DNA from 2 places in the Rhizobium sp. TRM95796 genome. Region 1 is predicted to be linked to the other one. Evidence: predicted binding sites of a transcription regulator. Region 1 holds the regulator's gene; the other holds the start of a gene.
What was found. The regulator LexA, encoded in region 1, represses DNA repair genes until DNA is damaged. The targets are predictions, from matches to a motif close to TGTTCNNNNTGTGTTCNG.
Positions count from the first base shown of each region.

Region 1 (4,419 bases):
CCGAGAGCTTCGCCTCATGCGCCTTGCGGATCAGCGCCGGCATCACATGGCTGGAATTGAGATCGAAATTGTCGCCGGGACCATAGAGATTGGTCGGCATGCCCGAGATGAAATCGGAGCCATGCTGCTTGCGATAGGCGTCGCAGAGCTTGATGCCGGCGATCTTGGCGATCGCGTACCATTCATTGGTCGGCTCCAGCGCGCCGGTCAGCAGCGCATCCTCGGTGATCGGCTGGGGCGCGAATTTCGGATAGATGCAGGACGATCCCAGGAACATCAGCTTTTCGACGCCCACTTTGTGGGCGCCATGGATGATGTTGGCCTCGATCATCAGGTTGTCATAGAGAAAATCGGCCGGGTAGGTGTCGTTGGCGAAAATGCCGCCGACCTTGGCCGCGGCGAGAAACACCGCGTCCGGCTTGGTCTTCTCGATCCAGGCGGTGGTGGCCGCCTGGTCGCGCAGATCGGCGTCCGCGCGAGAGGCGGTGACAACCTCCGCGCCTTCCGACGCCAACCTTCTTACGATGGCGGAACCCACCATGCCGCGATGGCCGGCCACCCAGACCTTTTTCCCGCTGAGCGAATACATCGGCCTCACGCTTCCTTCATCACGGTGGCGGTCTGCATGACCTTGAGGTCTTCATTGACCATTTCGCGGCAGAGTTCGCGCACCGGCGTCTCATGTCTCCAGCCGAGCTTGGTCTGCGCCTTGGTCGGATCGCCGATCAGGAGCTCGACTTCGGTCGGGCGGAAATAGCGCGGATCGATCTCGACCACGACCTTGCCGGTCAGCGTGTCGTAACCCTTCTCGTCGACGCCTTCGCCCTTCCATTCCAGATGAATGCCGACATCCTCGAAGGCCCAGGTGATGAACTGGCGGACTTCGGTGGTCTCGCCGGTGGCGAGCACGTAATCGTCTGCCTCTTCCTGCTGCAGCATCATCCACATGCCGCGGACATATTCGCGGGCATGGCCCCAGTCGCGCTTGGCGTCGATATTGCCGACATAGAGCTTTTCCTGCTTGCCGAGCCGGATGGCGGCGGCGGCGCGGGTGATCTTGCGGGTGACGAAGGTTTCGCCGCGCAGCGGGCTCTCATGGTTGAACAGGATGCCGTTGGAGGCGTGCATGCCATAGGCTTCGCGGTAGTTGACCACGATCCAGTAGGAGTAGAGTTTCGCGGCTGCGTAAGGCGAGCGCGGATAGAAAGGCGTCGTTTCGCGCTGCGGCACTTCCTGCACGAGACCGTAGAGTTCGGAGGTCGAAGCCTGGTAGAAGCGTGTCTTCTTCTCCATGCCGAGAATACGAATGGCTTCCAGCAGGCGCAACGTGCCGATGCCGTCCGCATTGGCGGTGTATTCCGGCGTCTCGAAGGACACGCGCACATGGCTCTGGGCGGCGAGATTGTAAATCTCGTCCGGCTGGGCTTCCTGGACGATGCGGATCAGGTTGGTCGAGTCCGTCATATCGCCGTAATGCAGGATGAAGCGCTGGTCGGCCTCATGCGGATCCTGATAGATGTTCTCGATGCGGCTCGTATTGAAGGAGGAGGAGCGGCGCTTGATGCCGTGGACAATGTAGCCCTTGCTCAGCAGGAGTTCCGCGAGATAGGCTCCGTCCTGGCCGGTGATGCCGGTTACCAGCGCTACCTTCTTCTTGTTGTCGCTCAATGCAGTCTCCCAGAAACAGTGTGATGGCGCAGATGCGCCGCCAGAGCCGCTAAGCAGGGATTCTGGCGGTAAAATGTCAAGCACGACGACTGCTGAAATTCGTCGACAAGAACATTCGTCAGGCGGCCCCATTTAACAAAAAAGAGGCCGTACGACGCTTTGCATATTCAAATGCGCGAGAAACTGCAACGGTTCCGAAAGAAGTCGAGCCGCTATGGATAACAACCGAAAAAACGACGCCGGCCGTCTCCGGCTCTCTCAGTGATAGCGACGAATGAGGCCGACCAGTTTACCCTGCACCTTCACTCTGTCGGGGCCAAAAATGCGTGTTTCATAGGCTGGATTGGCCGCCTCGAGGGCAATGGACGCTCCCTTGCGGCGAAAGCGCTTGAGCGTAGCTTCCTCGTCGTCGACCAGAGCGACGACGATATCGCCGGGACTTGCGGTCGAGCCATTGCGGATGATGACCGTGTCGCCGTCGAGAATGCCGGCCTCGATCATCGAGTCGCCTCGAACCTCGAGCGCATAATGTTCGCCAGCGCCCAGCATCGACATCGGCACCGCGATGTCGTGCGTGATGTTCTGTATCGCGGAGATCGGCACGCCCGCTGCAATCCGACCCATCACGGGCACGGTTACGCTTGAGCCCGTCTCGTCATTGGCCGCCGCTTTCGGCGCTGTCTGCGGCTGCTGCTTTCCGAGAGAGCCCTCGATCACGCTCGGGGAGAAACCTCGCGCCGCCGGCGGCCTGAGGCTCGGCGAATAGGCCTCCGGAAGTTTGATGACTTCCAGCGCTCGCGCCCGGTTTGGAAGTCTCCGGATGAAACCTCGTTCCTCGAGCGCGGTGATCAATCGATGAATGCCGGATTTCGAGGCGAGATCCAGCGCATCCTTCATTTCGTCGAAGGACGGGGGCACACCCGATTCCTTCATGCGCTCATGAATGAACAGCAGTAATTCCTGTTGTTTTCTGGTCAGCATCGGCGCGCCCCCGGGAATCGCACAAGAAACAAATCTGGAACAGACGGTATCTGTTCTTTTTATGTTCTGCAAGCGTTTTCCCGGATGCTGGGTGCGGGGTTCCCCGGGTTAAGCCGGGCCCGAGCGAATACCGCCCGGGACGACCTCCGACGCATGGCGCGCCGAAGGCCGATGGGATTTCTACTGGGCGGTGGTGTCGGTCTGGCAGTTGGTGCCGGAAGTCGCGGCGTCGTCGCGGCAGTTTTGCGATGTGCTGGTGGGGTCGTTGTTGTCGCCGGCGCCGCTTTTTCCAGCTTGGCCGCTCTGAGCGCCGGAATTTGCCCCGCCATTGTTGTTGTCCTGCGCCAGGCTGACGCCTGAAAGGCTGGCGAGCGCGAGCGCGGAAGCGAGCGAGAGGTTGACGAGTCTTTTCATCGGGTGTCTCCTTGGGAATGTCCGCTCTTCGGCGGCATATTCGTAACCGCGTCGACGCCGATTCGTTTCCGGTGCGACATAAGAAAACGTCTCGCGGCTTGTCTTCCGTCGCCGACCCGTGCGAGAGGCGCGGCAACAGAAAGGCATCGCCCATGCGCCCGCTCGATCACCTCGTGCTGCCCGTCGCCGATTTGATCACGGCGAGGCAGCGTCTTTCCGCGCTCGGCTTCACGGTCGCTCCAGACGGACTGCATCCGTTCGGCACCGGCAATTGCTGCGTCTATTTCGCCGATCAGACGTTTTTGGAGCCGCTCGCGATCATCGACCGAGATGGCTATGAAAACGCCGCCGCAGCCGGCAACCGCTTCGTTCTCGGCGATCGCACCTTTCGGGACGCGCGCGGCGCCGAGGGCTTTTCGGCGGTCGTCTATGGAACAGCGGACGCCGCTTCGGACCACGTCGCCTTCGCGGAGAACGGGTGTTCGGCCGGAAAGATGCTGGATTTTTCGCGGTCGATGGTGTTGCCGGATGGAAGCAGCGGGGTGGCAGGTTTTCGCTTGGCCTTCGCCGGGGCCGATCCCGCCGGCGGCGTCTTCGCCTTCACCTGCCAGCGCATCAACGTTCCCCCGAACGGTCGGACGACGCTGACCGACCATGACAACGGCGTACTCGGCATCCGCGAGGCGGTCTTCGTGCATCGGCATCCGCACGACGTCTCGTCATTTCTCCGGGTGGTGACATGTGGCGACGCGACCGTCTCGGCGAGCGGCGATGGCCTGTCTTTCGCGAGCGCGCGACTGACCGTCTTGACGCCGGCGGCATTTGTGGACACCTATGGCCTCGAATTGCATGAGGATGCCGGCTTGACGGGTGGTCTCATCATGTTCTCGGTGGCATCGATGGTCGAACTCGACACGATATTGACGCGTGCGGGCATCGGCTATTTCAGGCGCGGACCCCTGCGGCTCGTACCGCCCTTGGCGGGGCAGGGCGTCGCGTTCGCATTTTCGGAGGTATGACTCATGACCGCTAACAACAGCACCGTGACGGTGGGCGAAGGCTCCCGCAAGGTCTCGTTTTCCAATTCCGGCCGACTGTCGATCATCGCTGGTCCCTGCCAAATGGAAAGCCGCGACCACGCCTTCATGATCGCCGGCAAACTCGTCGAACTCGCCGATGCGCTCGGCATCGGCCTGGTGTACAAATCCTCCTTCGACAAGGCCAATCGCACCTCGCTGACCGGCAAGCGCGGCATCGGGCTGGAAAAGGCCATGGAAGTCTTCGCAGATCTCAAGGCCGAATACGGCTTTCCGGTGCTGACCGACATCCATACGGAAGAGCAGTGCGCGCTCGTGT
Region 1 is NZ_JAOXHE010000001.1:137,497-141,915, reverse strand. It holds gene fcl (GDP-L-fucose synthase) at 1-589, opposite strand, end outside; gene gmd (GDP-mannose 4,6-dehydratase) at 595-1,668, opposite strand; gene lexA (transcriptional repressor LexA) at 1,927-2,649, opposite strand; gene OCK01_RS00720 (hypothetical protein) at 2,830-3,063, opposite strand; gene OCK01_RS00715 (VOC family protein) at 3,216-4,082, shown strand; gene kdsA (3-deoxy-8-phosphooctulonate synthase) at 4,086-4,419, shown strand, end outside.

Region 2 (4,419 bases), on a different contig from region 1:
CGAAGGCCCCGGCCGAGATCAGGCTTTCCCAGACGCGGCGGTTGACGAGCTTGGGATCGGTGCGCAGGCAGAAATCCTCGAGGCTTTCGAAGGGCGTGTCGCCGCGGGCCTCGACGATGTGGTCGACCACCGCCTCGCCGACGCCTTTGATGGCGGCGAGCGAATAGAAGATGCAATTGTCGCCGGTCTCGAAACGGCGGAACGAGGTCTGCACCGAAGGCGGCACGATCTTGATGCCGAGCCGCATGGCGTCCTGGCGGAAGTCGTTGACCTTTTCGGTGTTGGCCATGTCAAGCGTCATCGACGCGGCCAGGAACTCCACCGGGTAATGCGCCTTGAGATAGGCGGTCTGATAGGAGACCACGGCATAGGCCGCGGCGTGGGATTTGTTGAAGCCGTAATTGGCGAATTTGGCGAGCAGGTCGAAGATCAGGTTGGCTTGCGGCTTTGAGACCTTGTTGGCGATAGCGCCCTCGACGAAGCGCTCGCGCTGCTTGTCCATCTCCTCCTTGATCTTCTTACCCATGGCGCGGCGCAGAAGGTCGGCTTCGCCGAGCGAATAGCCCGACAGAACCTGGGCGATTTGCATGACCTGTTCCTGGTAGACGATGACGCCCTGGGTTTCCTTGAGCAGGTAGTCGATGGTCGGATGGACCGACTCGATCTCCTCCTCGCCATGTTTGCGGGCGTTGTAGACCGGGATGTTCTCCATCGGGCCCGGGCGGTAGAGCGCCACGAGCGCGATGATGTCCTCGATGCAGTCGGGCCGCATGCCGATCAGCGCCTTGCGCATGCCCGCGCTTTCCACCTGGAACACACCGACCGTCTCGCCGCGCGAGAGCATCTCATAGGTGAGTTTGTCGTCGAGCGGCAGGGCGGAGAGATCGACGGAAATGTTGCGCTTGGCGATGAAGTCGACGGCGACTTTGAGCACCGTGAGCGTCTTGAGGCCGAGGAAGTCGAACTTCACCAGCCCCGCCTGCTCCACCCATTTCATATTGAACTGGGTGACCGGCATGTCCGAGCGCGGGTCTCGGTAAAGCGGCACGAGTTGCGCGAGCGGCCGGTCGCCGATGACGATGCCGGCGGCGTGGGTGGAGGCGTGACGATAGAGGCCTTCGATCTTCTGGGCGATGTTGAGCAGGCGGGCGACGACCGGCTCCTTCTCCGCCTCCTCCTTCAGGCGCGGCTCCTCCTCGATGGCCTTATAGAGCGGCGTCGGATTGGCCGGATTGTTGGGCACCAGCTTGCAGATGCGGTCGACCTGGCCATAGGGCATCTCGAGCACGCGACCGACGTCGCGCAGCGCCGCCCGCGCCTGCAGCGATCCGAAGGTGATGATCTGCGCCACCTGCTCGCGGCCGTATTTCTGCTGCACATAGCGGATCACCTCTTCGCGGCGATCCTGGCAAAAGTCGATATCGAAGTCGGGCATCGAGACGCGTTCGGGATTGAGGAAGCGTTCGAACAGCAGCGAAAAGCGCAAGGGGTCGATGTCGGTGATGGTCAGAGCGTAGGCCACCAGCGAGCCTGCGCCGGAACCACGGCCCGGGCCGACCGGAATGTCGTGCTGCTTGGCCCATTTGATGAAGTCCGCCACGATGAGAAAGTAGCCGGGGAACTTCATTTTGGTGATGATCGACAGTTCGAAATCGAGCCGCTCGTTGTAGTCCTTCTCGGTATAGCCGTTGGCGAGGCCGATCGTGTCAAGCCGCATCCGCAGGCCTTCCCAGGCCTGGCGCGAAAGTTCGTCGGACTCGGCCTTTTCGGCGGCGGCGTGATCGTCGGAGGCGCCGGTGAAGCGCGGCAGGATCGGCGCGACGCCCTTGAGCATGAAGGCGCAGCGGCGGGCGATTTCGACCGTGTTCTCGATCGCTTCCGGCAGATCGGCGAAGAGTTTCGCCATTTCCGCCCGGCTCTTGAAGTAGTGGTCGCGAGTCAGCCGGAAACGGCTGTCGTCGGACACCAACGCGCCATGCGCCACCGCCATCAGCGCGTCATGCGCCTCGAAATCGTCGGCGGCCGGAAAGAAGGGCTCATTGGTGGCGACGATCGGCAGTTCCAGCCCATAAGCCAGCTCCAGCATGCGGTTTTCATGGCGGCGGTCATAACCGGCATGGCGCTGGATTTCGACATAGAGCCGGTCCGGGAAATAATCGGCCAGAGATCTGAGCCGCGACGAAGCGAGTGCGGCATGGCCTTCGCGCAGGGCCATGTCGACAGGCCCCGCCACGCCGCCGGTCAGGGCGATCACGCCCTCGGCGCCGTGATTCAGCCAGGAGCGCTTGATGTGGATCGTGCCCGGCCCGTCGCCCTCCATATAGGCGCGGCTGACGAGATTGGAGACCACGTTATAGCCGTCCGCGGTCGCCGCCAGCAGCACGATCGCCGGAAGCTTCCGCATCTGCGGCTGGCGGCTGCGCTCGTCGGCGACCTCGTCCTCGAAATCGATCGACAGCTGGCAGCCGATGATCGGCTGCAGCCCGTCGCCCGACGCGAGCTTGGAGAATTCCAGCGCCGCGAACAGATTGTTGGTGTCGGTCAGCGCCAAAGCCGGCTGCTGGTCGGCCACCGCCTTGGCGATGATCTTCTTGACCGGCAAGGCCCCTTCCAGCAGCGAATAGGCGGAGTGCGCCCGAAGATGCACGAATTGCGGCGTCTCAGCCAAACCCTCGAGGGGAGAAATTGCGTCCGCGTCGGCCATGTCGCTTCACCTGGATTCTTTGACCCGTTGTAGCGGGTCGAGCCGGCGCCCGTCCAGTCCGAGGCGAAGCGGAGTCGCGTGAACTCACAATGCGCTCATCACCACGGCGAAGCTCGCCACGAACATGATGACTGAGGTGAATGCTGCCATGTCACGAAAAAAATCGGTCATTTACGCCTCCTGTTCGGTTATGTTCTTTTTATGTTCTATCATTGTTCTGTTGTCAACGATCTCCACAGGGGCAAGGTAAATGAATTCTTTCCGAGAATAATCCGGCCGCGTCGACCGTTGTTCAACCAGATCACCTTGTTCGGGAAAATCCGTCATGCGCCTGTCCGCCCTCGTCGTTTTCGGCCTCCTGCTCGCCCCGCCCGCGCTCGCAGGCCCCATCGACACGGCGTCGATCGTTTCGGCCGTGACGGGCGACTTCAACAAGGACGGCGAAAACGATCTGGCCCTCCTCACGCGCGGCGACGACGACATGGATTTCCATCTTCTGCTCGGCGTGGCGGGGCGCGGTTATCTGGCTCCGACGGAGTTGATCAGGGGGAAGGTTTGGGGCAAGGCCGGGCCCGACGACTTCGTCGGGCAGGAGCCCTTCCTCGAAGCATTGCCGAACGGGTCCCTCGCGGTGCACACGCGCAACGACGCCATCGGGCGCAACCGTTGGAGCCAGACGCTCACGCTCGCCTATCGCAACAAGGCGCTGCTCGTCGCAGGCTTTTCATACGAATGGCGTGACACGCTGGAACCCGACAATGCCGGCCGGTGCGACATCAACATCCTGACCGGCAAGGGTTTTCGCGAGACGTATCCCAATGAGGGCGACCCGGTGAAATCGCCGGTGGCCATTCAGGCCCGGCCAACGCCGTTCTCGACCTGGAGCGGCGACGAGACCATATCCGCCTGCAATCCCGAATAATGTTCTCTTTTTGTTCTTGTTGGCTCCGCTTTTCGCAGCTAATGTGGTCGAGGGTGACGACGGGAGGCGGACTTGGGCGAGTTGGAAAAAGTGATCATCGAGGCCAAAAGCGCGGCCTATATCGGCGGGGCGACTGCGTTGCCCGCTCCCTCACGCATGGGAGCCCATGACATCTCCTGGCGTCGCGGCGACTGGTCCTATCTCGACAGCTATTTCGGCGGCACGGATTTTTCGGGCCAGGAAGTGGTGTGGCGCCGCGGCGAGCCGGTATGGGCCATGTCCTATTTCGGCTACATCATCCATGACGACCGCATCGACGCGCCGCGCGCCGGAGCGGTGATCAAGCATGCGCTCGGGCGGCTCTATGCCGAAGAGGGACGTTTCTTGGGCGGCTTCGCCTGCGCCCATGACCATGGCGTCTATATCGACGAGAACGAAGGCGACTTCACCCGTTTCACCGGCCGCGAGCGCATCGAGGTCGGCGGCGTCGAGGCCTACAACCTCGTCTATCACGGAGGGCTCATTCGCCCGTGAGACGACGGCTCAGAATCGGTAAGTCAGGCCGATCTGGACGACGGGATAGACCTGATAAGGGTTCAGGCGTTCCTGCTGCTTGCGGATCTCTCTCTGGATCTGCTTGTCGGTGAAACCGTATCGATCGGCGTGCGAGACGACGTCGAGATCCGGCTGGCCGCCATAGAGCGCGCCGAGATCGAGGGAGACGCTGAGGCGATCCTTGATCTTGAGATTGTAGCCGAGGCCGAGATAGGGCTGGACCGGGTTCTGCGTGATC
Region 2 is NZ_JAOXHE010000002.1:280,004-284,422, forward strand. It holds gene dnaE (DNA polymerase III subunit alpha) at 1-2,704, opposite strand, end outside; gene OCK01_RS07425 (hypothetical protein) at 3,030-3,626, shown strand; gene OCK01_RS07430 (DUF5680 domain-containing protein) at 3,699-4,160, shown strand; gene OCK01_RS07435 (hypothetical protein) at 4,170-4,419, opposite strand, start outside.
Region 2: the regulator LexA is predicted to act here: its motif matches at 2,896-2,913, upstream of dnaE (DNA polymerase III subunit alpha).